DNA from 2 places in the Cryptosporangium japonicum genome. Region 2 is predicted to be linked to the other one. Evidence: riboswitches for the same ligand, from Rfam matches in the RefSeq annotation. Region 2 holds a riboswitch; the other holds the start of a gene.
What was found. Region 2 has a riboswitch for thiamine pyrophosphate ahead of thiC (phosphomethylpyrimidine synthase ThiC). Riboswitches for the same ligand answer to the same signal wherever they lie in the genome.

Region 1: it holds a riboswitch for thiamine pyrophosphate, as region 2 does, so the genes downstream of both, ABD437_RS29400 (thiamine ABC transporter substrate-binding protein) here and thiC (phosphomethylpyrimidine synthase ThiC) in region 2, are expected to answer to the same signal.

What each region holds. Positions count from the first base shown of each region.
Region 1 is NZ_BAAAGX010000023.1:317,552-332,173, reverse strand. Features, by position in the region: gene ABD437_RS29420 (DeoR/GlpR family DNA-binding transcription regulator) at 212-994, shown strand; gene ABD437_RS29415 (S8 family serine peptidase) at 1,040-3,898, shown strand; gene ABD437_RS29410 (GTPase) at 3,873-5,516, opposite strand; gene ABD437_RS29405 (ABC transporter) at 5,513-7,219, opposite strand; TPP riboswitch at 7,287-7,400, shown strand; gene ABD437_RS29400 (thiamine ABC transporter substrate-binding protein) at 7,448-8,503, shown strand; gene ABD437_RS29395 (ABC transporter permease) at 8,479-10,098, shown strand; gene ABD437_RS29390 (ABC transporter ATP-binding protein) at 10,095-11,099, shown strand; gene ABD437_RS29385 (hypothetical protein) at 11,156-11,518, shown strand; gene ABD437_RS29380 (enoyl-CoA hydratase-related protein) at 11,628-13,229, opposite strand; gene ABD437_RS29375 (UBP-type zinc finger domain-containing protein) at 13,479-13,736, opposite strand; gene ABD437_RS29370 (Na+/H+ antiporter) at 13,792-14,622, shown strand, end outside.
Region 2 is NZ_BAAAGX010000005.1:18,746-33,367, reverse strand. Features, by position in the region: gene ABD437_RS04385 (DUF2017 family protein) at 1-242, shown strand, start outside; gene ABD437_RS04380 (M67 family metallopeptidase) at 290-694, shown strand; gene ABD437_RS04375 (MoaD family protein) at 801-1,076, shown strand; gene ABD437_RS04370 (PLP-dependent cysteine synthase family protein) at 1,127-2,077, shown strand; gene ABD437_RS04365 (YqjF family protein) at 2,130-2,846, opposite strand; gene ABD437_RS04360 (MFS transporter) at 2,903-4,048, shown strand; TPP riboswitch at 4,122-4,246, shown strand; gene thiC (phosphomethylpyrimidine synthase ThiC) at 4,238-5,794, shown strand; gene thiD (bifunctional hydroxymethylpyrimidine kinase/phosphomethylpyrimidine kinase) at 5,791-6,651, shown strand; gene thiO (glycine oxidase ThiO) at 6,648-7,733, shown strand; gene thiS (sulfur carrier protein ThiS) at 7,763-7,966, shown strand; gene thiG (thiazole synthase) at 8,025-8,738, shown strand; gene thiE (thiamine phosphate synthase) at 8,735-9,418, shown strand; gene ABD437_RS04325 (response regulator) at 9,432-10,097, opposite strand; gene ABD437_RS04320 (sensor histidine kinase) at 10,076-11,263, opposite strand; gene ABD437_RS04315 (ABC transporter ATP-binding protein) at 11,415-12,311, shown strand; gene ABD437_RS04310 (ABC transporter permease) at 12,308-13,090, shown strand; gene ABD437_RS04305 (substrate-binding and VWA domain-containing protein) at 13,140-14,622, opposite strand, start outside.

The DNA.
Region 1 (14,622 bases), on a different contig from region 2:
CCTCGTGTGTTTGCGTACGGGTGGGCTTAGGATCGTCCAGAGAGGACTGTTGTGACACGACAGGCCTCCGCGCCGATCGCGGTGCGACTCCTGGGTGCAGCCGGAGCCCCGGGCCATACCATGATCGGCTCCTGGGTGTGACGCGTGTGCAATATTGAGGTTCCCTGCGTCCACTCTGGTTGTTTCCCGACGTCTTCCCCGACGAGGAGCGATGGTCCCTGAACAGCGCCGCCAGCAGATAGTGACCGCACTGGGAACGCGGGGCATGGTGCGGGCGGACGACCTGGCCAGTCAACTCGGCGTTTCGTTAGAAACCATCCGGCGCGATTTGAACGAGTTGGAACGCCGGGGTGAACTCACCCGGGTCTACGGTGGCGCCACCCGGGCGCCCAAGCAGTCGGAGAGCTGGGACCGGCGGTCCACCTCTCACGTCGCGGCCAAGCGAGCGATCGCCCGCTACGCCGTACGGCTGCTCCAGCCCAACCGCAACGTCTTCTTCGACGTGGGCACGACGGTCTACGAGGCCGCCAAGGCGCTTCCCGGCGACTGGGTGGGCACGATCCTGACCACGAACGGCCACGTGGCGCAGCACCTCTCCGACCACCCGGGCGTGCGTGTGCAGCTGGCTCCCGGGAGCGTCCGGGACGAGGAGCTGTCGGTCTCCGGCCCCGAGGCCGAGCGGATGTTCGAGAAGGGGTACGTGGACGTCGCGTTCGTCGGCGCTGACGGGATCCACCCCCAGGCCGGGTTGACCGGCTGCCACGAGGGCGAGGCCGTGGTCCGGCGCCTCGTGATCGCGCGGAGCTTCGAGAAGTACGTGCTCGCCGATTCCTCGAAGCTCGGGCGCGTCTCCGAGTTCCGGGTGAGCGAGTTGGCGTCGATCACCGCGGTCATCACGGACTCCGAGGTCACCAAGGACGTGCTCGACGCCCTGGTCGCGCGCGGACTGCGGGTGCACGTGGCACCGCCGGTGGCGGTGGATCAACCAGTCTGAAGCTTATTGCCCCATTTGGGTATGCTCGTTCATATCTGAGTGGGGGTGACGTTGACGGGCCGGCATCGATCCGCGAAAACCGCGACTCGGGCCGGAGCGCGGCGCCCGATCGGGTTCACCTCGGCCGGTCTGGCGCTCGGTCTGGCGATACCCGCCGGCGCGCTCGCGGCCCCGTCGGCCACGCCGGACGAGCCCGCGGTCATGCACCTCGTCCAACTCGTCGACGCACCGATCGCCGCCTATCCGGGCGGCCGGTCGGTGCGGAACGGCGCTCTGGACGGCACCCGTCCGCGGCGCGGGCAGCGCCTCGGCGTCGACTCCGTCGCTGTTCGCCGTTACCGCGCCTACCTGGACCAACAGCTGCGTTCGGTGCTGCAGCAGCTGCCCGGTGTGCCTGCGGTCTACGCGTACCGGTGGACGTTCAACGGCTTCGCGGCCGCCCTCACACCCGACCAGGTGGCGGCCGCGCGGCGGCTGCCGGGGGTGCGGTCGGTCACCCGCGACAGCGTCCACACGCTGGACGGCCTGGAGCCCGCCGGGACCACCGAGTTCCTCGGGCTGCCCGGGCCGACCGGGGCGTGGGAGCGGCTCGGCGGGCCCGCGCGTGCCGGCGCGGGCACGGTGATCGGCTTCGTGGACTCCGGCATCTGGGCCGCGCACCCGAGTTTCGCGAACCCGCGGCCGGCCGCTCCGCGCTACCGGGGCACGTGCGACGCCGGGCGCGTCGTCAAGGACTTCCGGTGCCGGGGCGCGCTCGTCGGGGCGCGGTGGTACCTGAGTGGGCTGACGCCGGACGCCGGCGAACCCCGGTCACCGGCCGACCACGACGGTCACGGCACGCACGCCGCCGCCGTGGCCGCCGGCGCGGCCGACGTCGAGTCGGATCTCGGTGTCGTCTCCGGTGTCGCTCCGGCGGCGCGGATCGCGGCCTACAAGGCCTGCTGGCGCGTCGATGGCGTGGCGACGTGCGCCGAGTCCGACACGGTCGCGGCGATCGACCAGGCCGTCGCGGACGGCGTCGACGTGCTGAACGTGGCGATCGACGGTGCTTCCGGAGGTTCGCCGGCCGACGACCCGCTCGCCTCGTCGCTCTACCGGGCCGCCCAGGCGGGCGTGTTCGTCGCCGCCTCGGCCGGCAACGACGGACCCGGCGCCCGCACCGCGCACGGCAAACCCTGGCTGACGAGCGTCGCGGCGGGCACCCACGACCGGGCGCCGGCCGCGGTGGTGCGGCTGGGGGACGGCACGCGGCTGACCGGAGCCGGCCTCGGCGCCGGGGTTCCGGCTCGACCGGTGGTGGACGGCGGGCAGTGCGGTGCGGGCTCGCTCGACCCCGGGAAGATCCGCGGCCGGATCGTGGTCTGCCTCCGCGACGCCAACGGGCGGGCGGATCAGAGCGCGGAGGTCGAACGGGCCGGCGGCGTCGGAATGGTGCTCACCAACGCCGACGCCGACACGCTCACCGCCGATCGGCACGCGGTGCCGACCGTGCACCTCGACGCACCCGCCACCGGGAAGCTGCGTAACTACCTGCGCGACGAGAGCCCCAGCGCCGCACTCGAACCGGCCCGGATGCGTGCGACCGGCGGCTCCCGCCCCGAGGTGGCGGAGTTCTCCGCGCGCGGCCCGGACGGCGACGCGCTCGCGCCCGACCTGATGGCGCCCGGCGTCGACGTCGTCGCGGCGGTGTCGCCGGCCCGGGACGGAGCGATGTTCGGGCTGCGCTCCGGCACGTCGGTGGCCACCGCGCAGGTCTCGGGCGCGGCCGCGTTGCTGCGTGCAGCGCACCCGCGCTGGTCGCCGGCGGCGGTGAAGTCGGCGTTGCTGACCAGCGCCACCGGCGGCGACAACCGGATCAGCACGTCCGGCGGCGAGAGCGCGGGTCCGGCCGAGTACGGCGCCGGTGCGCTCGCGATCAACCGGGCCCTCGACCCGGGCCTGTTCTTCGACTCCTCGGCCGCGGCGACCGCACCGTACAGCGCGCAGAACACCGCGTCGGTCGTGCTCGGCTCGCTGGCCGGGGTCCGTTCCGTCCGGCGGACCGTGACGAACGCCGGCTCCACCACCGCCAGGTACGTCGCGCGGGTGGACGAGCCGCCCGGGGTGGACGTCGCCGTCTCCCCGGCCGAGCTGACGCTGGAGCCCGGTGCGACCGCCTCGTTCACGGTGACCGTCCACCGCGTCTCCGCCCCGTACGACCAGCTCGCCGCGGGCTCGATCACGTGGTCCGACGGAACGCACCGGGTGCGGCTTCCGGTCGCGGTCACCCCGGTCGTCGTGGCCGCTCCGGCGAGCGTCGAACTCGGTGACCCGCTGACCGTCGTGCCGGGCTTCACCGGACGGCTGAGCGCACGCGTCTCAGGCCCCGTCCCCGCCGTCGGGCACACCGGCAGGCTGCGCGTGACGGGCGAGCGCGCCCGGTTCTCCTCGGCCGCGCCGAAGGCCTCCGACCGCGTCGCGCGGTTCACCGTCACGGTGCCGCCGGACACCGCGCTGGCCCGGTTCGCGACCGACGCGTTCGACTACCCGGTCGGCACCGACGTGGACGTCTTCGTCTACCGCGACGGCAAGCGCGTCGGCCGCAGCGGCGGGCCGGCCGCGGACGAACGCGTCGACCTGGCCGAACCGGAGGCCGGGCGGTACGAGGTCTACGTCCAGCTCGTGGACGCGCCGGGCTCCGGCCCGCTGCCGGTCCGCCTGGACTCCTACGTGGTCGACGACGGCGAGCCGGCCGCCGAACGGTCGGTGAGCGCGGGGACGCCGCTGCGCCTGTCCGGTGTGCCGGCCGAGGGCCGCGGGCGTTGGCTCGGCCGGATCCGCTGGTCCGACGGCGGAACCGGGGAGGCGACGACGCTCGTCAGCGCCGTCGACCGGCTCTTCACCGACGACCGCGCAGCTGACTGATCGCCGCACACAGCTCGGTGCGCGCGCTCAGCTCCGCGCTCACCGGCTCGAGCACCGCGTCCGCGGCCACCTGCTCCACCCGGGCACGGATCCGGCGGCGCGCCCGGTTCGCCTGACGCCGCGCGCCGAGCGCACCCAGCCGCGCGCTCAGGAAACCGAGGACCAGGCCGACCAGCACACCGCCGAGCAGCATCCCGGTCGGCACGGGGATCCGCCACTCCCAGACGTCGACGTCCGGCAACGGCGGTTCGGGCAGCCGGAACCAGTCGAGCAGGAAGAGCCCGAGCAGCCACACCGCTCCGACGACCGCGACCAGCGCCAGCACGTTCTGCAGCAGCCGCACCACACCCCACCAGCGCGGACGCCGTCCGAGGCCGAGGTCGGCACCGGCCACGGCCCGGTCGAGCAGGTCGGGTAGCTGCTCCCGACGGCCGGTGGCGGCACGGGTGAGCACGCTCGGCCACGGCTGGGGCAGGCCGGCCGTGGTGCGGTCGACGAGGTTGCGCAGCGCGGTGTCCACCCGGGCCTGCTGCACCGCGGACGGACCCGGGAGCGCGGTGCGGACCAGTTCGTCCTCGGCCTCGCCGGGGGAGAGCCGCGCACCGGGCAGGCCCAGCCGCGTCGCCGCGCTCGGCCGTACGCGGGCCAGCCAGCGGGTCATCGGCCAGCCGGTCGCGGCCCTGGTGCGGCTGCGGTGCGTGCGTGCCACCGCCAGCGCGACCGCGTCGGCGCCCGAGGCCTCGGTCAGCGCACCGACCACGGCCGCCCGGTCGGCTCGCTCCACCGCGGGTGTCGCCGACGGGCCGCACGTCGGGCCCAACTCGTCCGCGAGCGCACGCAGGTCCGCGTTCAACCGCCGCACCGACGCCTCGTGCGCGGTCACCGCGTCGGCCAGCCGGGTGCGCAGCGCCGGGAGCCCGTCGGAGGTCCGCGCCGAGACCGGCAGCACCGGCACACCGCCCAGGCCTTCGCGCTCGAGCAGGCCGCGCAGGTCGGTCAGCACCTCCTCGCGCCGCGCCGACGGCACCCGGTCGATCTGGTTGAACGCGACGACGGTGATGTCGGCGTGCGTCCGCAGCGGCTGCAGGTACCGGTCGTGCAGGGCCGAGTCCGCGTACTTCTGCGGGTCGACGACCCAGACGAGCAGGTCGACGAGCTTCACCAGCCGGTCCACCTCGAGCCGGTGGTCCACCTTCACGGAGTCGACGTCCGGCAGGTCGAGCAGCACCAGGCCGGACAACTCGTCGGCGCCCTCGTCACCGAGGTGGTGCCGACGTTTCACGCCCAGCCAGTCCAGCAGCGGCGCGGCGCCGTCCGGGTTCCACACCGCGGCCTGGGCCGTCGACGTGACCGGCCGGCGCAGCCCGGTGGTGGCGACGTCGACCCCGACGAGCGCGTTGAACAGCGACGACTTGCCGCTGCCGGTGGTTCCCGCGAGCGCGACGACGGTGTGCTCGGCGCCCAGCCGCAGCCGCTCGGCGGCCTTCCCCGAGAGTGCGCCCGCGGTGGCCAGCGCCGCCGGATCGAGCCGGTCGGCGCCGAGCTCCACCACCCGGTCGAGCGCGGTCAGCCGCTTGCTCAGCCCCGATTCGTCGGTGGCCCGTGCCAGCAGAGTCATCGCACCAGCCCCGGCTGCCGCAGGTACGAACCCAGCGCCGACTCGAACTCGGCCAGCGCGGTACGCAGCGCCGTCACCCGCTCGGCGGTGGGCGCGACGGCGTCCACCAGCACGTCGAACCGCTGCCGTTCGTCGACGAGCAGCCCTTCGACGGTCTCCAGCAGGTCGTCGCGGGCCCGGGCCGCGAGCGTCCGCACGGCCGCGTCCCCGAAGATCGCCTCCAGCACCTTCTGGCTGACCGCCGACGTTCCGCCCGCGACCACCACCTCGAGCCCGGACAGGCCGGCGGTCTGCGCGAACACCGCGAGCATCAGCACCAGGCCGGCGCCGTTCACCCCGAACGACGTCAGCCGGGCGACGCTGCGCCGGTGGCCACCCTCCTCGCGGACCAGGTCGAGCACACGTTCCTGCCAGGCGCGGATCTGAAGTTCCAGCCGGGGACCGAACTCGGCCGACGAGCGGTGCAGATCGTCGGTGACCAGGGCACGGCCGGCCGGGCGGGACCGCCACAGCTCCGTGGTCTGCTCGGCGGCCTGGTCCGACGCGGCCCGCACCAGTGCGTGCAGGTTGCTCTCCACCGCGTGCCCGACCGCCTCGGCCGCGGGCGCCCGGCCGGTGAAGAACGACGTGATGCGGTCACGCAGCTGCCCGATCCGGGCCTCCAGGTTCCGCGTGAACTGGCCGGTGCCGACGAACTCCTGCCAGCGTGCCAGCACCTCGCCGCGCAGCACGGTGCCGCTGCGGACGCCGTCGTCCACACCGGTGAGCGCCGTGCGGTACCGCTCGAGCGCGGTGCCGCGCAGCTCGGCGGCGGTGCGGACCTGGTCGTCGAGGTGGTCGGCCAGGCCGGTGACCCGGTCGTGCAGGCTGGAGAGCGCACCGGTGAGCGTCGTGCGGATCACCGCGTCGCGGGCCCCGGCGTCCGCGGCCAGCCCGTCGAGCCAGGTGCGCAGCGGTGCGATCGCCGCGTCCGGGATGCGCTCCGCGGTCAGCTCGACCTCCGGCACCGCGAACAGCGCCGCGTCGCCGAGGCGTTCCTCGGCCAGCATCGAGCGGAGGTGGTCGCTGATCTCGCCGACGCCCTCCGGCGGGACGCGGTTGAGCACGACCGCGAGCGCGGTGCTGCGCTGGGCCGCGGTGTGCAGCAGGTCCCAGGGGACGGCGTCGGCGTAGCGCGCCGCGGTGGTGACGAAGATCCACAGGTCGGCGGCGGCGAGGAGCTGCCCGGCCAGGTCCCGGTTCTCGGCCACGACCGAGTCGATGTCGGGCGGATCGAGCAGTGCGAGCCCCGGTGGCACCGACGGATGGGGCACCAGCCGGAGTGAGTTCACGGCTTCGGGGCCGGTGGTCCGGGACAGCCCCGGGAGGATCCGGTCGGTTTCGAACCAGCCGACGTCGTCGGGGTGGCACACCAGCACCGGGGCGCGCGTGGTGGGCCGCAGCCAGCCCGCCTTCGTCACCTCCGCGCCGACCAGCGTGTTGACGAGCGTCGACTTGCCGGCGCCGGTGGACCCGCCGACGGCCACCAACATCGGGGCGTCCAGCTGCCGCAACCTCGGCAGCAGGTAGTCGTCGACCTGGCCGACGAGTTCCGACCGCGACCGCCGCGCGGCCTCCGCGTCGGACACCGCCAGATCGAGTCGGACCGAAGCCACCGACGCACGCAGCGCCTCGAGCGCATCAGCCAGCCGCGGACCGTCCATGCCCGAGGTAGTGACCGCTCTGGGGTCGCCTCAACCACAGCGGGCTACGCTTGTCGACGCGGACGCCAGTCGTCCGTCGGGGAGCTCGGGCAGCCGGGCTGAGAGGGTGGCCACCGCGTCGCCGACCCGTCGAACCTGCTCTGGGTAATGCCAGCGGAGGGAGAACCGGCGGATCGCCGGACCGCGCCCGAAGGCTCATTCCCGGTGCCCGACTCCGGAGGTAACCGGATGCGTGCCCCTCGTTTACTGGCTGCGGTCTTGTTGACCGCCGCCGTCGCGGCCTGCTCGTCGTCGCCCGACAAAGCGGCTAACGACTCCAAAACGGTCACTCTCGTCACCCACGAGTCGTTCGCGGTCAGCGACGGCGTCCTGGCCGCCTTCCAGAAGCAGAGCGGCCTCACGGTCAAGATCCTGCGTAGCGGCGACGCCGGCGCGGTTGTCAACAAAGCGGTGCTCAGCAAGGGCAACCCGCAGGGCGACGTGCTGTTCGGCGTCGACAACACGTTCCTGTCGCGTGCCGTCGACGCGGGCATCTTCACGGCCTACCAGCCGGTCAACATCGGCAACGTCCCCACCGCGCTCCAGCAGGGCACCGACGGCAAAGCGACCGCCGTCGACTACGGCGACGTCTGCGTGAACTACGACAAGGCGTGGTTCGCCGGCAAGAAGATCGCCCCGCCGACCAGCTACGCCGACCTGATCAAACCGGAGTACAAGGACCTGCTGGTCGTGGAGAACCCGGCCACGTCGTCGCCCGGGCTGGCGTTCGTGCTCGGCAGCATCGCGGTGCAGGGCGAGGGTGGCTGGACGGCCTACTGGGAGAAGCTCAAGGCCAACGGCGCCCTGGTCGTCGATGGCTGGGAGGAGGCCTACCAGCAGCGCTTCACGGTCGGCTCGCAGGGCAAGGGCAACCGGCCGCTCGTCGTCTCGTACGCGTCCAGCCCGCCGGCCGAGGTCGTCTACGCGGAGAAGAAGCCCACGGACGCGCCGTCCGGTGTGGTCACCGACACCTGCTTCCGTCAGGTCGAGTACGCGGGTCTGCTCGACGGTGCGGCGAACCCGACCGGCGGGAAGAAGCTGCTCGACTTCCTGCTCTCCCCGCCGTTCCAGAAGGACGTGCCGCTGCAGATGTTCGTCTGGCCGTCGGTCACCGACACCGCGCTGCCGGCCGAGTTCACCAAGTACGCGGCGCTGCCGACCAAGCCGCTGACGCTCCCCGCCGACCAGATCACGAAGAACCGTGAGGCGTGGATCGACGAGTGGACCCAGACGGTGCTCCGCTGAGAACACGCCTCCTCGCCCTCGTCCCACTGGCGTTCCTCGGGGTCTTCTTCGTCTACCCGGTCGGAACGCTGGTGGCGATCGGCCTGGGGTTCGGCGAGCCGATCCCCGGGGTGCCGGGCGGCAGCCTCGGTGACGTCGGCGGGGTGCTGTGGTTCACGGTCTGGCAGGCCGTGGCCTCCACCGTGCTGACGCTGGTCGTGGCGTTGCCGGGCGCGGCCGTGCTGGCCCGGTTCCGGCTGCCGTTCTCCGGCCTGGTCCGCGCGCTGGTCACGGTGCCGTTCGTGCTGCCGACCGTGGTGGTCGGGGCGGCGTTCCTGGCGCTGATCGGGCCCGACGGCCTGCTCGGCGTCGAGCTGGACCGCACGGTGTGGGCGATCCTGGCCGCACACGTGTTCTTCAACTACGCGGTCGTGGTGCGGATCGTCGGCAGCGTCTGGGCGCAGCTCGACCGGCGTTCGGTGGAGGCGGCCCGGGTGCTCGGCGCGTCGCGTCCGCGGGCGTTCCTGCGGGTGACGCTGCCGGCGCTGCGTCCCGCGATCGCCGCGGCGTCGTCGGTGGTGTTCCTGTTCACGTTCACGTCGTTCGGCATCGTGCAGATCCTCGGCGGCCCGTCGTACGCGACGCTCGAAGTCGAGATCTACCGCCGCACGGTCTATCTGCTGGACCTGTCCGGTGCCGCCGTGCTGTCGATGGTGCAGTTCGCCGCCGTGGCCGTGCTGCTGGCCGTGGACGCCGCGCTCACCGGGCGGCAGCGCGCGGCCCGGTTGGTGCCGGCGTCACCGCGGTCTCCGCGGGGCTTCGGCGAGTGGGCGTTCGTCGGCGTCAACCTCGTCGTGTTGGTGGGGTTGCTGCTGACGCCGTTGGCGGTGCTGGTCGAGCGGTCGTTCGCGACGTCCGACGGGTACGGGCTGACGTACTGGCGGGCGTTGACCTCGGCGGACGCGTCGAGCGTGCTGCCGGCGCCGGCTCTGGAGACGGTCGGCACGTCGCTGCGGTACGCGGTGACGGCGACCTTGCTGGCCCTGGTGGTCGGGATCTGCGCCGCGGTGGTGCTGACCCGGCCGGGCCGGCTGCGCGGCGCGTTCGGCCTGCTGCTGATGTTGCCGCTGGGCACGTCGGCCGTGACCGTCGGTTTCGGCTTCCTGGTCGCGCTCGACGAGCCGCCGCTCGACCTGCGTGACTCGGCCCTGCTCGTGCCGTTCGCGCAGGCCCTGGTGGCGGTGCCGTTCGTCGTCCGCGCCGTGCTGCCGGTGCTCCGGGCGATCGACAACCGGCTCCGGGAGGCGGCCGCGGTGCTCGGCACGCCACCGGGGCGGGTGTGGTGGCGGGTGGACCTGCCGCTGGTGTGGCGGTCGCTGGCCGCGGCGGCCGGGTTCGCGTTCGCGATCTCGCTCGGGGAGTTCGGTGCGACAGTGTTCATCGCCCGCGCCGACAACCCGACGATCCCGGTCGCGATCGCGCAACTGCTGGGGCGGCCGGGTGAGGTCAACAGTGGGCAGGCCATGGCGCTGGCGACGATTCTGATGGTGCTGTGCGCGGCCAGTCTGATCGCGCTCGACCGGCTGCGGCCGACCGGTGCGGGGGGAGAGCTGTGAGTCTGTCGGTGTCCGGAGTTTCCGTCCGGTTCGGGTCGTTCGCGGCCCTGGCCGACGTCGAGCTGGAGGTCGCCGAGCACGAGGTGGTCGCCGTGCTCGGGCCCAGCGGGAGCGGGAAGTCGACGCTGCTGCGGGTGGTCGCGGGCCTGCAGGAGCCGTCGGCCGGGCGGGTGGTGCTCGACGGCGTCGACGTGACCAAGGTGCCGCCGCACCGGCGCGGAGTGGGGCTGATGTTCCAGGACCACGCGTTGTTCACGCACAAGGACGTGGCCGGCAACATCCGGTTCGGGAACGCGTGGGCGGACGTCGCTTCGTTGCTCTCCCTGGTGGGGCTCCCGGACGCGGGGCCCCGTGCGGTGGTCACGCTCTCGGGCGGCGAGCAGCAGCGGGTCGCGCTGGCCCGCGCGCTCGCTCCGTCGCCGAAACTGCTGATGCTCGACGAGCCGCTGGGGCAGCTCGACCGCGAACTGCGCGAGCGCCTGGTGGTGGAACTCCGGCGGCTGTTCGTGCGCCTCGGCACCACAGTGCTGGCCGTGACGCACGACCAGCGTGAGGCGTTCGCGTTGGCGGACCGCGTCGTCGTGATGGCCGGCGGACGCATCGCCCAAGTCGGCACGCCCCGCGACGTGTGGGAGCAGCCGGCGTCGGAGTTCGTCGCGCGGTTCCTCGGGTTCACGAACGTGGCCACAGCGTCGGTCGAGGCCGGTACGGCGGCCACGCCGTGGGGAAGGGTTGCTGTTCCGGCGGCTCCCGGGCCGCACCCGGTTCTGGTCCGCCCCGCCGGGGTGCTGCTGTCCGTGGACGACCCGGGAGACGTCACCGGCGTGGTCGAGGTGGCCACGTTCGCCGGGGAGCGGGTCGAGGTGCTGGTTCGAATCGACGGCGCGCCGCTGCTGGAAGCACACTGTCCGGTGGTTTCCGCGCCCACTGTCGGCGAGACCGTGGCAGTCCGGCTCGACCCGGCTCAGATCGTCGTTCTTCCCCGCAATTCGTCCGAGTGACGGGTGCGCGTCAGTTCCGGCGACATAACCCGGCATCGTTTGTACCGTCCGTGGTCATGGGACCATTCGCTGAACAGCACGTGAACGACGCCGAGGATGAGTTGCCATCCGATCACGCGAGCGGGCCGAGCACCGCTGAACTGCTGGAGACCGGTGAGCCGGCGGACGCGACGATCGTGGCGAGCGGCTCGCTCGGCATGCGCAGCCCGTACGGGGCCAGCTTGTACGAGTTCGTACTCAACGTGATCCGTGCCGACGCCGAGGCGTACGAGGTACGGATCGGCAACCCGGTGCCGCCCGCCGCGGTGCCGCTGACGTTCCCCGGGGCGCAGGTGGCCGTCCGGGTACTGCCGGCGAACCCCGGCGCGGTAGCGATCGACTGGGAAGCCACCCTGGCCGCGGTCCAGCGACCCGCATGAGCTGTTTCTCTTAGGTCCCATCTGTTCGACTGCGGATAGCCCGGCGCTGAGTGCGCCGGGCCCCTTTTGCGTGCGTGGGCAGAAGGGGCCCGGCCACGCGGGCCGTCCGTCAGCCGCGGACGAAGCCGGGGGCTCGGTGCAGCGCCAGGCGGGTCGGGGTGCGTTCGGGGGCGTGCTTCTGGACGAAGGCTCGGCGGGCGGCGTCGAAACCCTGCCGGTCGTCGAACATGTCCTGGGCCATCTCGCCCAGCTCGCGGGCCTCGTAGGCGTCCAGCGGCTTCGCGCTGAGGTCCCGCTCGAGGGTGTCGACCTTGCGTCGCAGCGTGCGCTCGCGCAGTGCCCGGTCGCGGTACCGGCCGGCGACGTCGTGCAGCCAGCCGCCGAACTCGGCGAGATCACGCGGCCCGATCTCGTCGACGAGGCCGAGCTTCTTCGCCTGGACCGCGCCGACCGGCAGTTTCTCGCTGAGCAGCCGCATCGCCGCGTCCGGCCCCACCCGCCGGGGCAGCGTGTAGGTGTGCAGCTCCGACCCGGTGAGCCCCATCTCGTAGAACGGGTTCAGCACGATCCCCTCGCGCGCGACGACCAGATCCGCGCCGAGCGGCAACATCACCCCGCCGGCGCCGGCGTTGCCGCTGAACGCGGCGATCGTCACCTGGCCGCGGCAGTTCACCAGCTCGCGACAGACGTCGTTGATCGCGGTGATGTTGGCCCAGGCCTCCGCGGCCGGATTCGCGGCGGCCTCGATGCGATTGAGATGGATCCCGTTGCAGAACGGGCCGCTGCCCCCACGCAGCACGATCGCGGTGGTGTCCTGCCGAGCGGCGTGACGCAACGCGTGCAGCGCCTGATTGCACGACTCGGTGGAGAGCGCGCCGTTGTAGCAGTCCAGGACGACGTAGCCGACGTCGTCGCGGCGCACGTAGTGCACCCGTCCGGGGCCGGGGTCGTTCGGCGACTTCGACGTGCTCGCGACGTGCCCGTCGAGGACGACGGTGGCGGGCAACTTCACCGCGCGCCCGGCGTCGCCCATGGCTTTCAAATGCCCCAGCCAGACGCTGCCCGTGCCGGCCGCGACGAGGACCGCGCCGTCGCGGGACGCGACGACCGTGCCGGGCGGCTCCGACCGGGACGGACCGACGTACGCGTCGAACGCCCAGACTTTGACGCCGGCGACCTCGGTGCGGACACCCGGCGAGCCGTCGGCGGCGCGGATCTTCCGGACGATGGCCTCGGCGGAGTCGTTCCACGAGAACGCGCGGTCGGTCTGGCGCATCGTCGGGCGGACCTCGGTGCGGGCCAGCTGCTCCGGGGGCGTGGGGCGGAAATCGGGGGTGGCGAGCTTGGTGAGGAGTTCGTCGACGCACTCCATCGCCGCGTCGGCGACGGGGCCGTTGTAGAGCGCGGACTTCGTGGGCGGATCCTCCGGGAGAGGAAACGTCCGGGTGGCCCAGACCGGGCCGGCGTCCATCTCCTCGACGGCCTGGAGCGCGGTTACGCCCCACTCGGCTTTGCCCTCGGTGATGGCCCAGTCGAGGCTGGACGGACCTCGATCACCCACGGGCCCCGGGTGGATGATCACCGTCGTCCATTTTTGCCAGACCTCGGTGGGCACGCGTTCTTTGAGGAACGGGCAGAGGATCAGGTGCGGGTCGGCGCGTCGAGCCGCGTCGGCGATCGACTCCGCGTCGCGGGCGAACTCGACGGCCACGGTGTGTCCGCGGTCCCGGAGCTCGCACCAGACGCGCTGCGTCAGCCCGTTGAACGACGAGACGAGCAGCAGGATCCGTAACGACTGGTTGGGTTGTTCTTCTGGCCGTGGCGGGCGACTGTTGCTTCTTCTACGGAAAGTAAGCAGAAGACTACGCATGCGGGCCAGTGTGCACTGTTGTCCGATGCCGTGGGGGGCGCTGCCCTGACCTGCGACAACGCCCCCTTTCCGCAAATTAATGCCGGTAGCTCAGGGAGCTAGCACCTCGTCGACGAAGCACCATTTCCAACTCTCGCCCGGCTCGGCCGACTGAACCACGGGGTGCTTCTCGTCGTGGAAGTGGCCGCTCGCGTGCTTGCCCGGCGACGAGTCGCAACAGCCGACATGTCCGCATTCTTGGCAAGTGCGCAGATGAACCCAGCGCCCGCCGGTCTTGAGACACTCTTCGCAGCCGTTCGCCCGCGGTGCGGTCTCTTTCGATTCGGCGATATGTGTGCAGATTGCCAATGTGCCTCCTTGATCGCGTCTCCATTGTTCCCGGTCGGAGTGCACGATGGTGTGCGTGCATTTCGAGACCACAGACCTGATGGCAGTGTTCGGGTTGATCATCGGTGCTGCCACCGTCGCCGGGGCGGCGCGCAAGCTCCGGATCTCACCCCCGATTCTGCTCGTGCTGGTGGGCCTGGCGGTGTCCTACCTGCCGGGTATCCCCGACTACACGCTGAACCCCGAGATCGTCCTCGCGCTGTTCCTGCCGCCGCTGCTGTACTCGGCCGCGTGGCGGAGTTCGTCGCGTGGCTTCCGGCTCAACAAGCGACCGATCCTCCTGATGTCGGTCGGCTACACGCTGTTCAGCACCGTGCTGGTCGCGCTCGTCGCGTACTGGCTCATCCCGTCGATGCCGCTCGCCGCCGCGTTCGCGCTCGGGGCGATCATCGCGCCGCCGGACGCCGTCGCGGCCACCGCGGTCGGTCGCGAGCTCGGCATGCAGCGGCGGTACCTGCAGGTGCTGCAGGGCGAGAGCCTGGTGAACGACGCCACCGCCCTGACCGCGTACCGGGCCGCCGTGGCCGCTGCGGCCGGCGGCATCACGCTGCTCGAAGGCGGCGGCATCTTCGTGGCCGCGGCCGGCGGTGGGGTGGTGCTCGGAGGGCTGTTCGGGTTCCTGCTGCGTGAACTGCGGCGGCGGGTCTCGTCGGCGGTGCTGGAGAACACGCTGAACCTGGTCGTACCGTTCGCGGTCTACCTGGCGGCCGAGAGCGTCCACGCCTCCGGTGTGCTCGCCGTCGTCATCACGGGCCTGTACCTCGGCAACACCGCGACCGACACGTCCCCGCAGGCCCGGCTGCAGGCCGAGTCGAGCTGGGAGGTCATCGACTTCGTCCTGGAGTCG
Region 2 (14,622 bases):
CGTTCGAGGGCGGGGAGATCCGCCTGGACGCCGACCGCGCCGAGGCGTGGCTGCTGGCGCTGAACGACGCCCGGCTCATGCTCGGCACCGCGCTGGAGATCGAGGGCGACACCGATCCGCTGGCCGAGCTGGACGCCGCCGCGGGCGCCGATCCGACCGGGGCGCGGGTGCTGGGCCTGTCGCTTTATCAGTTCCTGACCGGATTGCAGGCCAGTCTGGTCGACGCGCTCGATCCGGAGTAGCGCAGCTCACCACTTTTCCGTCGGATGCGCTGGGTACGCTGGTGGGCGTGTTGAAACTCGACCGGGCCATCCATGACGCCATCGTGGCGCACGCCCGCCGCGACCACCCCGACGAGGCGTGCGGTGTGGTGGCCGGTCCGGCCGGTAGCGATCAGCCCGTTCGGTTCATCCCGATGCTCAACGCGGCGCGGTCGCCCACGTTCTACGAGTTCGACTCCACGGATCTGTTGAAGCTGTACCGGGATCTCGACGATCGGGACGAAGAGCCCGTCGTCATCTACCACTCGCACACCGCCACCGAGGCGTACCCGTCGCGTACCGACATCTCGTACGCGAACGAGCCCGGCGCGCACTACGTGCTGGTGTCGACACGCGAAGAAGACCGGGTCGAGTTCCGTTCGTTCCGCATCGTCGACGGTGTGGTGACGGAGGAACCGGTGGAAATCGCATGACGCCGACGCAGTCGTATCTGTTCGCGCACACGCCGGTCGAAGTGGTTTACGACTGTCGTCTTCGCTGACTTCCGGCTTCCCGTTCAGCTATTTCCAGGAGTGTTCCATGGCCATTGACGTTCGCATTCCGACCATTTTGCGCACCTACACCGGTGGCGAGAAGCTCGTGCAGGGCGAGGGCAGCACGCTCGAGGCGCTCATCGGCGACCTCGACGGCAAGTACCCGGGCCTGCGTGGGCGCCTGGTCACCGACGAGGGTTCGCTGCACCGGTTCGTCAACGTCTACGTCAACGACGAGGACGTGCGGTTCACCGGTGCGCTCGAGACCGGTTTGAAGGACGGCGACGAGGTAACCGTCCTCCCTGCGGTGGCCGGCGGCTGAGTCTCGTTCGCGGGGGCCCACGGCCCCCGCGCCGTCCGAAGGGGGCCGACATGACCCGGTACGACTCTTTGCTCGACGCACTCGGTGACACGCCGCTGGTCGGCCTACCCCGGCTCTCTCCCAGTGAGAACGTCCGCCTCTGGGCGAAGCTGGAGGACCGCAACCCGACCGGTTCGGTGAAGGACCGCCCGGCGATCTACATGATCACCGAGGCCGAGAAGGAGGGGCGGCTGCGCCCCGGCGACACGATCCTCGAGCCGACGAGCGGCAACACCGGCATCTCGCTGGCGATGGCGGCCAAACTCAAGGGCTACCGGCTGATCTGCGTGATGCCGGAGAACACGTCGATCGAGCGCCGTCAGCTGCTCGGGATGTACGGGGCCGAGATCATCTCGTCGCCGGCCGCGGGCGGCTCCAACCAGGCCGTCGCGATGGCCAAGCAACTGGCCGAGGAACACCCCGACTGGAAAATGCTCTACCAGTACGGGAACCCGGCCAACGCGCGCGCCCACTACGAGACCACCGGCCCGGAGATCCTGCGCGACTGCCCGACGATCACGCACTTCGTCGCCGGCCTCGGCACCACCGGCACGCTGATGGGAACCGGGCGGTACCTGCGCGAGAAGGTGCCCGACGTGCAGATCATCGCGGCCGAGCCGCGGTACGGCGAGCTCGTCTACGGGCTGCGGAACATCGACGAGGGCTTCGTGCCCGAGCTGTACGACGCCAGCGTGCTCACCACCCGTTTCTCGGTGGGGCCGCGCGACGCGCTGCTGCGCACCCGGCAGCTCATCGAAGTGGAAGGCATCTTCGCCGGCCTGTCCACCGGGGCGATCCTGCACGCGGCGCTGGCCACCGCGCACAAGGCCGTGAAAGCCGAACAGCGCGCCGACATCGTCTTCGTGGTCTGCGACGGCGGCTGGAAGTACCTCTCCACCGGCGCCTACGCCGGCACCCTGGCCGAAGCCGAAGCCGCTCTCGAGGGCCAACTCTGGGCCTAGTGGGCGGGCTCCAGGTTCAAGCGAGTCGCGCCTGGCGGCGCTCGACATGCAACTACCGGGGTGGGCCGAAGCGCACGGGGACGCCTTGGGAGAAGAGGACGCTCGGGGGTGGGCCCGGCAGGGCGGGGAGGCCGGCGGAGCGGAGAAGGGTTTCGTCCAGGTCGACCAGGGTTGCGCTGCGTAGCGGCCAGGCGGGGTGTTCGTTCGGGAGGTAGATCGTCTTCCCGCGCAGCACGGTGTGCAGACCCCACCGCGCGGTGAGGAAGTCGTTCAGCGGGTCCGGTGGCGCGGGATCGCCCGGGACCACGGTGAACGCCGACTCGGGGCCCGCGCCCGGCCAGCGTCGGACGCTGCGGTACGTGTAGGCGCCGTCCGGACGCCGGCGGACGCTCATCGTCGACCAGACGTAGTTGAGCCCGAAGAGCGTGCGCCCGACGACCACGGGCAGTAGCCGCGCGGCGTCCAGCGAGCGGAACACCACGCCCCGGCGGCCGGCCGCGTCGATCGAGTAGAGCCGCACGTTGGTCTCGGCGAAACGCCCGAGGTACGGCACCCCGACGCGGAGCCCCACGCGGTCCATCGTGAACCCGATCAGCCCCACGTAGGTCACGCCGCCGAGCGTGTCCGGCCGCGTGCCCGGCGGGAGCAGCGGTGCGACGACGTCGGGCTCGACCGGCCAGTGCAGGAACGCCAGATCCCGCCACCACTGGGTCATGATCGCCCGCCGGATCGTCCGGGGGGTCGTCAGCGTCACGGGCTCGACCTGCATGCGTCAAGTGTGCCACCTGGCGACTGTCCCATCAATTGGGACGCTAGTCTCGAAATATGGAATCGAGACGTCGCTGGGTGGTGTTGGCGGTGGGCGTGGCCGGCATGACGGCCGGGTGCGCGTTCCTCTACGGGTTGCCGTACCTCCTCCCGCGGCTCCGGGCCGACGGCCTCTCGCTGACCCAGGCCGCCACGCTGGTGGCGTGCCCGATCTTCGGCCTGCTGGCGACGCTCGTGGGCTGGGGCGCGCTGGCCGATCGGTACGGCGAGCGGGGCGTCATCGCGTTGGGGCTGGGCGGTGCCGGCGTGGTGCTGCTCGGGGCGTCGGTCGTGTCCGGGCCGGTCGCGCTGGGTGCGTGCCTGGTCCTGGCCGGTGCCGCGGCGGGGTCGGTCAACGCCGCGAGCGGACGGCTGATCCTGGGCTGGTTCGGGGCCGCCGAGCGGGGGCTCGCGATGGGGATCCGGCAGATGGCCCAGCCGCTCGGCGTCGCGGTGGCCGCCGTCGTGGTCCCGGTGCTCAGCCGGGCCGGCGCGTTGACGTTCCTGGCGGCCGGGTGTCTCGCCACCGCGGCCCTGGTCGCGGTCGTGGTGCGTGATCCGGCCCGCTCCGCGGCGGCCGGAGGCGCGACCGGGAACGGGAACCCGTACCGGGCGCCGGTGCTGTGGCGGCTCTACGGCGCCGGGGCGCTGCTGGTGTTCCCGCAGTTCGCGGTGGCGACGTTCGGGTTGGTGTTCCTGGTCGACTCGTCCGGCTGGGACGCGGCGACGGCGGGCCGGCTGCTGGCCGTCGCCGCGTTCGGTGGGGCGGCCGCGCGGCTGCTCGCCGGGTGGTGGTCGGACCGGGCCGGCTCACGCACCGGTCCGATGCGGATCCTCGCCGGGACGACGGCGGTGGTGCTGGCGTTGCTCGCCGCGGGGGCCGCCGGAGTGCCGGGCGTCGCGGTGGTGGCGCTGGTCGCGGCGGCGGTCGTCTCGGTGTCGACGAACGGGTTGTCGTTCACGGCGGTGGCCGAGTACGCCGGGCCGGGCTGGGCGGGCCGGGCGCTCGGCATCCACGGCACCGGCCAGAACGGCGTGGCCGCGCTGACCGCCCCGGTCCTGGGCGCGGTCGTCACCCACGCCGGCTACCCGGTCGCGTTCGCCTCGGCCGCGCTCGCCGCCGCCGTCGCGGTGGTCGTGACGCCGCTCCACGCGCGGGCGTGATAGCACAGGGTGCCCAGAATGCAACGGCTCGTACCTGTTCCGGTTCGCGGGGAAGCGGCGTTATGGTGGCCGCGTCACTGTACGCGGGAGCTCGCGCCGAAAGCGGGCTGAGAGGGCGGCTGTCCGAGAAGGACGGTGCCGCCGACCGCTCGAACCTGACCGGGTAATGCCGGCGTAGGGAGCTCTCTCATGAGCGATGTTGTCTCGACCGGTCCTCTTCCGGGTAGCCGCAAGGCGTACCGGGGCGCACTGCGCGTCCCGGTCCGCGAGATCGAACTCACCAACGGCCAGGTCGTCGAACGCTACGACACCTCCGGCCCGTACACCGAGACCGACTTCCACCCCGACCTCGAGAACGGTCTGCCGAAACGGGACCGCACCCGCACCCACCCGACGCAACTGCTGGCCGCGCGGGCCGGCGAGATCACGCCCGAGATGGCGTACGTCGCCGCCCGCGAGAACCTCCCGGCCGAGCTGGTACGGAGCGAGGTCGCAGCCGGCCGCGCGGTGATACCCGCGAACGTCAACCACCCCGAGTCCGAGCCGATGATCATCGGCAAGCGGTTCCTGGTGAAGATCAACGCGAACATCGGCACGTCGGCGGTGACGTCGTCGCCGGCCGAAGAGGTCGAGAAAATGGTGTGGGCCACCCGGTGGGGTGCCGACACGGTCATGGACCTCTCCACCGGCCCACGCATCCACGAGACCCGCGAGTGGATCCTGCGGAACTCGCCGGTGCCGATCGGCACCGTGCCGATCTACCAGGCCCTGGAGCGGGTGAACGGCGACCCGACCGCGTTGACCTGGGAGATCTACCGTGACGTCGTGGTCGAGCAATGCGAGCAGGGCGTCGACTACATGACCGTGCACGCCGGTGTGCGGATGGCGTACATCCCGCTCACCGTCGGCCGGAAGACCGGGATCGTGTCGCGCGGCGGGTCGATCCTCGCGGCCTGGTGCCTGGCGCACCACCGGGAGAACTTCCTCTACACGCACTTCGCCGAGCTGTGCGAGATCCTGCGGACGTACGACGTGACGTTCTCGCTCGGTGACGGGCTGCGGCCCGGCTCGGTGTACGACGCCAACGACGACGCCCAACTGGCCGAACTCCGGACGCTCGGCGAGCTGACGAAGGTCGCGAAGGACCATGGTGTGCAGACCATGATCGAGGGCCCCGGGCACGTGCCGATGGACAAGATCGCCGAGAACGTGCGGTTGCAGCAGGAGTGGTGCGACGACGCGCCGTTCTACACGCTCGGGCCGCTGGCCACCGACGTCGCGCCGGGGTACGACCACATCACGTCGGCGATCGGGGCCGCGATGATCGCGTGGCACGGCACCGCGATGCTCTGTTACGTCACCCCGAAGGAGCACCTGGGGCTGCCCGACCGCGACGACGTCAAGGCGGGCGTGATCGCGTACAAGATCGCCGCGCACGCGGCGGACGTCGCGAAAGGACATCCCGGCGCGCAGGCGCACGACGATCAGCTGTCCGACGCGCGGTTCGAGTTCCGCTGGGCGGACCAGTTCGCGCTGGCGCTCGACCCGGAGACCGCCCAGTCGTTCCACGACGAGACGCTGCCCGCGGCCCCGGCGAAGACCGCGCATTTCTGCTCGATGTGCGGGCCGAAGTTCTGCAGCATGCGCATCAGCCACGACCTGCGTGCCGCCCCCGGCATGGCCGAGAAGTCGGCGGAGTTCCGGGCGGCGGGCAACCGGATCTACCTGCCCGTGGCCCAGCCGTGAACCCGGTGGTCGCGCTCACCGTCGCCGGATCGGACTCCGGCGGCGGTGCGGGGTTGCAGGCCGACCTGCACACGTTCGCGGCGTTCGGTGTGCACGGCACCAGCGCGGTGACGGCGGTGACCGTGCAGAACACGGTCGGCGTGACCGGGGTCCACGAGATCCCGCCGCCGCTGGTGGCGGACCAGATCCGGGTGGTCGTCGAGGACATGCGGCCGGGTGCGGTGAAGACCGGCATGCTCGCGTCGGCGCCGATCATCGAGGCGATCGGGGCGGCGTTCCGGCGGCACGGGATCGGGCGCGGCGGGTCGGTCCCGCTGGTGCTCGATCCGGTGTGCGCGTCGATGCACGGTGATCCGCTGCTGCGTGCCGACGCACTGAGCGCGCTGCGCGGGCTGTTCGCGGCGGCGACGGTCGTGACGCCGAACCTGGACGAGACCGCGTTGCTGGTCGGGACGCGCGACCAGCGTGACGCCGCGCGTGCGCTGCTCGCCCTCGGTCCCGCGTACGCGCTGGTGAAGGGCGGGCACGGCGACGGCCCGCGCAGCCGGGACCTGCTCACCGACGGGACGACGGAGCTCTGGCTCGACGCCGCGCGCATCGACACCGGCAACACCCACGGCAGCGGTGACACGCTCGCGGCCGCGATCACCGCGCGGCTGGCCGGCGGCGATTCGCTGCCCGACGCGGTCGCCGCGGCCAAGCGGTACGTGACCAGGGCGGTCGCGACCAGCTACTCGGTCGGCTCCGGCCACGGCCCCGTCGGCCACCCACCCGCCTCCGACCCGGTGGCCCCTCCCGGTCCCGCTGGCCCGGGGTCGGAGGCGGGTGCGGCTCCGGCCGCGGTCGGTGCGTCGTGAGTGCGGTTCGGGTGGCGGTGGTCGGTGGGGGAGTGATCGGGCTCTCCTGCGCCTGGGCGCTGGTCCGCGACGGTGCCCGGGTGACCGTGTTCGAGCCCGACCAGAGCCGCGGCGCGAGCCTCGTCGGCGCGGGCATGCTCGCGCCGATCACCGAGGCGCACCCGACCGAACCCGCGCTCCTCGCCGCCGGTCGCGCCGCGGTCGACGCCTGGCCGGAGTTCGCCGCGGCACTCGCCGCCACCGGCGTCGACCCGGGTTACCGCACGAACGGAACCCTGGTGGTCGGCTACACCGCCGACGACGTCGTCGCGCTCGACGAACTGGCCGCCCGCCTGGCCGCGCTCGAGATCGACGTCGAGCGGCTCACCGGCTCCGCCTGCCGCCGCCTCGAACCCGCGCTGGCGCCGGGCGTCCGCGCCGGCCTGGACGTGCCCGGCGACCACAGCGTCGACAACCGCGCGCTCCTGCGTGCCCTGCGCGCCGCGACCGACGCCGCCGGCGTCACCCACGTGACCACCGCGTTCCCCCCGGCTCCGGCCGGGACCGACGGGTACGAGCGGGACGTCACGGTGCTGGCGGCCGGAGCCTGGACACCGCGGCTGGCCCCGCAGCTCGACGGGCTGGTCCGGCCGGTGCGTGGTGAGAACCTGCGGCTGGCCGCGCGGAGATCCACTCCGGTGCTGACCCGGACCGTCCGTGCCCTGGTCGACGGCCGGGGCGTGTACCTGGTGCCCCGCGCCACCGGCGAGCTCGTCGTCGGCGCCACCCAGGACGAGGTCGGCTTCGACCGCACGGTCACCGCCGGCGGCGTGCACCGGCTCCTCACCGACGCCCGCAGAGTTCTCCCGGCGATCGACGAGTACGCGCTGGCCGAGACGTCGGCCGGGCTCCGGCCGATGAGCCCGGACGGCGCGCCGGTCGTCGGGCACGTCGGCGACGACACGATCGTGGCGACCGGGCACGGCCGCAACGGCATTCTGCTGGCCCCGTTGACCGCCACGCTCGTCGCCCGGCTGGTGAACGGCGGAACCGCGGACCCGGCGTTCGCGCCCGGCCGGTTCAGCGCGACCAGAACTCGATGATCCAAACCGGACTTCAAAGGGTACGGATGATGACGACGTTACGGGTGAACGGCCGAGAGGTCGAAGTATCCGATCCCACGACCGTCGCGGTGCTCGTCCAGCAGCTCACGCTCAGCCCTCGCGGCGTCGCGGTGGCGGTCAACGGCGAAGTGGTACCGCGCGGTGGCTGGGCCGGTGCGCAGCTGACCGACGGCGACGAGGTGGAGGTCCTCATGGCGGTGCAGGGTGGCTAAAGCAGCGGCTACGGACGCACTGGTCATCGCCGGGAGGCCGCTGGCGTCCCGGCTCGTGATGGGCACCGGAGGCGGATCGGTCAACCTCGCGGTGCTCGGCGAGGCGTTACGCGCCTCCGGGACGGTACTCACCACGGTCGCGATGCGCCGCGTGGACGCGGTCTCCGGGATGGGCGTGTTCCCGCTGCTCAAGGAGTACGGCATCGAGCCGCTCCCGAACACCGCGGGGTGCCGCACCGCGTCCGAGGCGGTGCTTACCGCGGAGCTGGCGCGCGAGGCGTTGGAGACCGACTGGATCAAGCTCGAGGTCGTCGCCGACGACCGGACGCTCCTGCCCGACCCGGTGGAGCTGCTCACCGCGGCCGAGCAGCTGGTCGGGGCCGGGTTCACGGTGCTGCCGTACACCAACGACGACCCGGTGCTGGCGCGGCGGCTGGCCGAGGTGGGGTGCGCCGCGGTGATGCCGCTGGGGTCGCCGATCGGGTCCGGGCTGGGCATCCGCAACCCGCACAACATCGCGCTGATCGTCGAGGAGGCGACGGTGCCGGTGATCCTCGACGCGGGGATCGGCACCGCGAGCGACGCGGTGCAGGCGATGGAGCTGGGCTGCGACGGGGTGCTGCTCGCCACCGCGGTCACCGGTGCCCGTGACCCGGTCGCGATGGCGACCGCGATGCGCCTCGCCGTCGAGAGCGGGCGCCTGGCCTACCGGGCCGGCCGGGTTCCCCGCCGCTGGTACGCGCAGGCCTCGTCCCCGCCGGTGTACGAGTGAACCGCAGGCGACGGCTCGCGGACGCGCGGCTGTATCTGTGCACGCCCGACCGCCCCGACCTGGCGGAGTTCGCCGACGCCGCGCTCGCCGGCGGCGTCGACGTCATCCAGCTGCGTGCGAAGGGCATCGAGGCCCGCTACGAGCTCGAACGCCTCGCGCTGCTCAAGGCCGCCTGCGAACGCCACGGCGCGCTGCTCGCGGTCAACGACCGGGCCGACGTCGCGCTGGCCGCCGAGGCCGACGTGCTGCACCTGGGCCAGGGCGACCTGCCGGTCGGAACGGCCCGGCGCATCCTCGGGAACGACGTCCTGATCGGACGCTCGACCCACACCCCCGCGCAGGCCGACGCCGCCGCCACCCAGGCCGGCGTCGACTACTTCTGCGCCGGCCCGTGCTGGCCGACCCCCACCAAGCCGGGCCGCCCCGCCGCGGGCCTCGACCTGGTGCGCCACGTGCGCGGCACCGAACGACCCTGGTTCGCGATCGGCGGCATCGACGAGGCCCGCCTCCCCGAGGTGCTCGAGGCCGGCGCCACCCGCGTCGTGGTCGTGCGCGCGATCACCGAGGCCGACGACCCCGGGGCCGCCGCCCAGCGCCTGGCCGCGCGCCTGCGGGCAACCGGGCCTACGACGGGTTTCCGGGCCCAGCCGCTCGGCCGAAGCCCCGGAAACCCGTCGTAGCCCCGAGAACCCGCTACGAGCCCGCGTCGTGGGCCAGCAGCGCCAGCTGCACCCGGTTGTTGAGCTCCAGGCGGGTCAGGATGCGCGACACGTGCGCCTTCACGGTGGCCACGCTCATGAACAGCGACGTCGCGATCTCCGCGTTCGACGCGCCCTGCCCGACCGCCTCGGCGACCTCCAGCTCCCGCGGGCTCAACTGCGCCAGCAACGCGACCGCCCGCGCTTTCCGGGCGTCCACCCCGGCCTCGGAGACGTGCGCGATGAGCTGACGCGTCACGGCCGGTGACAGCATCGGGTCGCCGGCCGCGACGGTCCGGATCGCCCGGACGATCTCGGCCGGCGGCGTGTCCTTGAGCAGGAACCCGCCGGCGCCGGCACGCAGCGCGCGCAGCACGTACTCGTCCGCGTCGAACGTGGTCAGCACGATCACCTCGGGCGGATCCGGGCGCCGCCGCAGTGCCTCGGTCGCGGCCAGCCCGTCCACCGACGGCATCCGGATGTCCATCAGCACCACGTCGGGCGAGTACGCCCCGACCGCGGCCGGCACCTCGGCCCCGTCGGCGGCCTCACCCACCACCCGGAGGTCGTCGGTGCCGGACAGGATCATCGTCAGCCCGGCTCGCACCAACGGATCGTCGTCCACGATCAGCACCCGCGTCACGTCGTCCACGGCAACCATGCTTTCAGCCGGAAGTCGCCCGCGGTGGAGGGACCGTGTTCCAACCGCCCCCCGGCCAGCCCGACCCGTTCACCGAGCCCCACGATCCCGGTTCCGGCGCCGGGGATCGGTGACGTCTCGGCCCGCAGCGGAAGCCAGTTGCGTACCTCGACGGTGAGACCGTCGTCCTGGTCGCCGCTCACCGTGACCCGCACCGCGGCACCGCGCGCGTGTTTCCGCGCGTTCGTCAGCCCCTCCTGCACGATCCGGTACGCGGTCCGGCCGACGACCGCGGGTACCGCCGACGGGTCGTCCACCCGGACCTCCAGGTCGATCGTGCCCCCGGCCCGGCGCGCCTCGCTGACCAGCGCGGGCACGTCGCCGAGCGTCGGCTGGGGCCGGTCGCGGTCGGGCTCGGCGCCGTTCGGGGCGCGCAGCACCCCGATGACGTCCCGGAGTTCCTGCAGTGCCTGGTGCGCGCTGGTGCGGATCACCCCAGCGGCCTTCGCGATCTCGTCCGGCGGTGCGTCGGGCCGGAACTCCAGCGCACCCGCGTGGAGGCTGAGCAGCGAGATCCGGTGGGCGAGCACGTCGTGCATCTCCCGCGCGATGCGGGTGCGCTCGAGCTGCCTGGCCTGCTCGACGCGCAGACTCTGCTCGTCCTCCGCGCGGCGGGCGCGGTCCCGGAGCGAGTCGACGAGCGCCCTCCGAGCCTTGATGAAGCTGCCCCAGGCCACCAGGATGCCGGCGATCAGGACGATGGCCAGCACCGCGGCCCACATCGGCAGCGTCGGGTTCGGCTGCACGATGCTGTAGACCGCGCCGGTGACGACGAAGACCGCGGTGGCGAGCACCACGAGCCGCGGACGGCAGCGGATCGCCACCGTGATCAACGTGATGCCCTGCGGGACGGCGGCCAGCGTGGAGACCGAGGCGATCACCGAGACGACGATCGACGTCGTCATCGGCCACCGTCGCCGCCACCAGACCAGCGGGGCCGCCAGCGTGGCCAGCACCAGGTCGACCCGCTGCATCGGCTTCTGCGCCACGTCGTGGCCGAGCGCCAGCGCGATCCAGAACCCGACCGGGAACGCGAGCGAAGCCAGCAGACAGATCACGTCGACCACGAGATCGCGCCGCGACCGGTTGGCCTCCCGCTCGTCGGACTCCGGGTTCAGCAGAGCCATATGCCCAGGTTACGGGCATCGCGCCCGGCCGGGTACCAACCAAAGTCGATGGCCCACCGGACCCTAAGTAGATCCGGCCCGCGACTTCCGCGACGGCCCGTAGCCTTCCGCCGGAAGCGACCGGACCCCCGCCGCGGCGACGCTCTTACCCATGATCGTTGCTGACCGACTGACGAAAACCTACGGCGCCCACAAGGCAGTCGACGACGTCTCGTTCCGCTGCGAGCCGGGCAGTGTGACCGGCTTCCTCGGCCCGAACGGGGCGGGCAAGTCGACGACGATGCGCATGATCTGCGGGTTCACCCCACCCACGCACGGCACGTCGACGGTCAACGGCCTGCCCTACCGCGACCTGCCCAACCCCGGCCGCGAAGTCGGCGTCCTCCTGGACGCGAGTGCCCAGCACGCCGGGCGCACGGGGTTCGAGACGCTCGCGGTGTCCGCACGGGTGCTCGGCGTCGACCGGAAGCGGGTGCTGGGGCTGCTCGACCGGGTGGGCCTGCCCCCGGAGGCGGCCAAGCGCCGGGTCGGGGACTACTCGCTCGGCATGCGGCAGCGGCTGGGGCTGGCCCACGCGCTGCTCGGCGACCCGGCGGTGCTGATCCTGGACGAGCCGGCCAACGGTCTGGACCCCGAGGGCATCTTCTGGATGCGCGGTCTGCTGCGTGAGTTCGCCGACCGGGGCGGAACGGTGCTGCTCTCCTCGCACCTGCTGCGTGAGGTCGAGGTGATCGCCGACCACCTGGTCGTGATCGGCCGGGGCCGGGTCGTGGCCCAGGGCAGCAAGGCCGACCTGCTCAGCGTCGCCGGGGTGCGGGTGCGTGCGACGAGCTCGGCCGTGCTGGGCACCGCGCTGCAGTCCGCGGGTCTGTCGGCGACGCCGGCCGCCGACGGCAGCTTCTCGGTCGACGCGGACACCGAGACGGTCGGCCGGGTCGCGGCGGCGTCGGGGCTGATCCTGACCGAGTTGAAGGCCGCCGACGGCAACGGCTTGGAAGAGATGTTCCTGCAGCTCACCGCTGCGCACCACGAGGGAGTGGCGGCATGACCACGATCGCCGAGCAGGTTTCCACGCATCAGCGGAACGTACCGGCGGCGCCGTCGCTGGGGCGGTTGACGCTCGTCGAGCTGCGCAAGATGTCCGACACCAGGGCCGGGCGGTGGCTGCTGGCCAGCATCGCGCTCGTCGTGGTGGGGCTGGTGACCGTGCGGGTGTTCGCCGGGCCGTCGGACACCCGGAACGCCGAGCAGTTCCTCGCGTTCGCCACCGGCGGGGTGAGCCTGCTGCTCCCGGTGCTGGGGATCCTCTCGGTCACCAGCGAGTGGGGTCAGAAGACCGTACTGACGACGTTCGCGCTGGTGCCGCGCCGCAGCCGGGTGATCACCGCGAAGCTGCTGGCTGCGGTCGCGATCACGGTGATGTCGGTAGCGGTGACGATCGTGGTGGCGCTGGCCGGCAACCTGGCGGCCGAGCTGCTCAACCGGGGCGGCGGCTGGAACCTGGGCCTCGACACGATCCTCTACGCGTTCCTGTTCCAGTTGCTCAACATGCTGCTGGGCATCGCGTTCGGGGCGCTGCTGCTGGCATCGGGCCTGGCGATCGTCCTGTACTTCATCATCCCGACGGTGTGGTCGGTGATCGGCGGCACGGTCGCGGTCCTGAAGGACGCGGCCGGGTGGCTCGACCTGAGCACGACGACGGCGCCGCTGCTCACCACGTCGATGGGGGGCGACGAGTGGGCGCGCCTGGGAGTCTCCGCCGCGCTCTGGGTGCTCCTCCCGCTCACGGCCGGCCTGATCCGCGTCCTGCGCACCGAGATCAAGTAGGGAACGACGAAGCCCCCCGTGCCGACGCACGGGGGGGCTTCGGTGTGGGTCAGGACTCGCGGCCGATCAGGGTCGCGAGGAAGACCTTCTCGATGTCGGCGCCGGTGCGTGCCGGGTACGCCTGGCCGCCCACCGCCTTGGTGATCGTGGTGAGCTCACCGAGGTTCGCGTCCGGCCCGTAACCGATGATCAGCACCTGGATCGGCTTGTCGGGGTTCGCGACGGCGCGCAGCTGCTGGATCAGCTGCTGCTGCGTGATGCCGTTCGGGTCCTGGTTCTCCCCGTCGGTCATCATCACGAGCAGGTTGAGCCGGTTGTCGGCCTGCCAGTGGTTCTGCATGAACTTGTACGCCGCGAGCAGGGTGTCGTACAGCCCGGTCGCGCCCTCGGGCACGAGCTTGTTGTAGATCGACGCCTCGAGCGCGTCCTTGCGCGGCGTCCCGTCCGGCAGCTGGCCGCCGACCGGCCCGATCGGCACCATCTCCTGGTAGTCCTTGTCACCGTCGAGCTCGGTGGAGAACCGCCAGGTGCCGACGTTCGACTGCGGGTTGAACAGCGCGGTGGCGCGCAGACACGCCTGCTGCACGACCTGCATGCGGGTGCCGTTGCCGTCCGGCGCGGGGTCGGCCATCGATCCGGAGCTGTCGATGACCGCGAGCAGGTTCGCCTTGCGCTGCAGCGCGGTCCAGTAACCCACGGTCTGCGAGATCGACTTGATGTCGGGGAGGTCACGTGCGGCCGAGGGCAGGCTTCCCATGCCGAGGTCGGTGTCGAGCCCGACCGCGTACTGGGTGGAGAGCTGCGCGTCACGGAAACCGGCCGCGCCGTACGCCTTCTTGGAGTCCTCGCTCTGCAGGTACCGCAGGAACTCGGCGGCCACCTTCTGCCGCACCGAGTCGACCCAGTCGGCCTTGAGCACCTGGTACTGGTAGTCGGCGAAGACCGTGCCCTCTTCGGGGTTGATCGCGACCAGCGGCACCTTGGGCTTCGCGTTGTCGTACGCGGCCACCTGGGCCTCGGTGGCCGGGAACGGACCGGCGTTGATCAGGCCGGCCTGCGCGTTCGTCACCTGACGCATCCGCGCGAGGAACGTGTCGCTGGTGGCCGCCTCGACGGTCGACGCACGGGCGAGCACGAGCGCGTTGCTGAGCTCGGCCTCGGTGACCGAGTTGTCGCCGTCGGTGTCGGCCACCGAGAGCAGCGTGCCGAGCGCCGGGAACGACGCCCGCGGGTCACCGATGCCGATCTTGATCTGCTGCCACTCCGGGTGCTTGAACCGGGCCCAGGTGGTGCCGGCGACGCGGGTCTTGGCCAGCTCGGCCCACGAGATCACCTTGTCGGGCCAGCCCTGCGCCTCGGCCATCGGCTTCGGCAGCGCCATCACCACCGGTGACTTCGCGACGACCGTCGGCGTGTTCGAGACCATCGGCTTGACGTCCGGCCGGGCCGCCGCGCTCTTGATCCAGATCGAGGAGTCGGGCATCCAGACGTCCACCCGGGGAACGTCGGAGTCGGCTTTCCAGTTCGGGGTC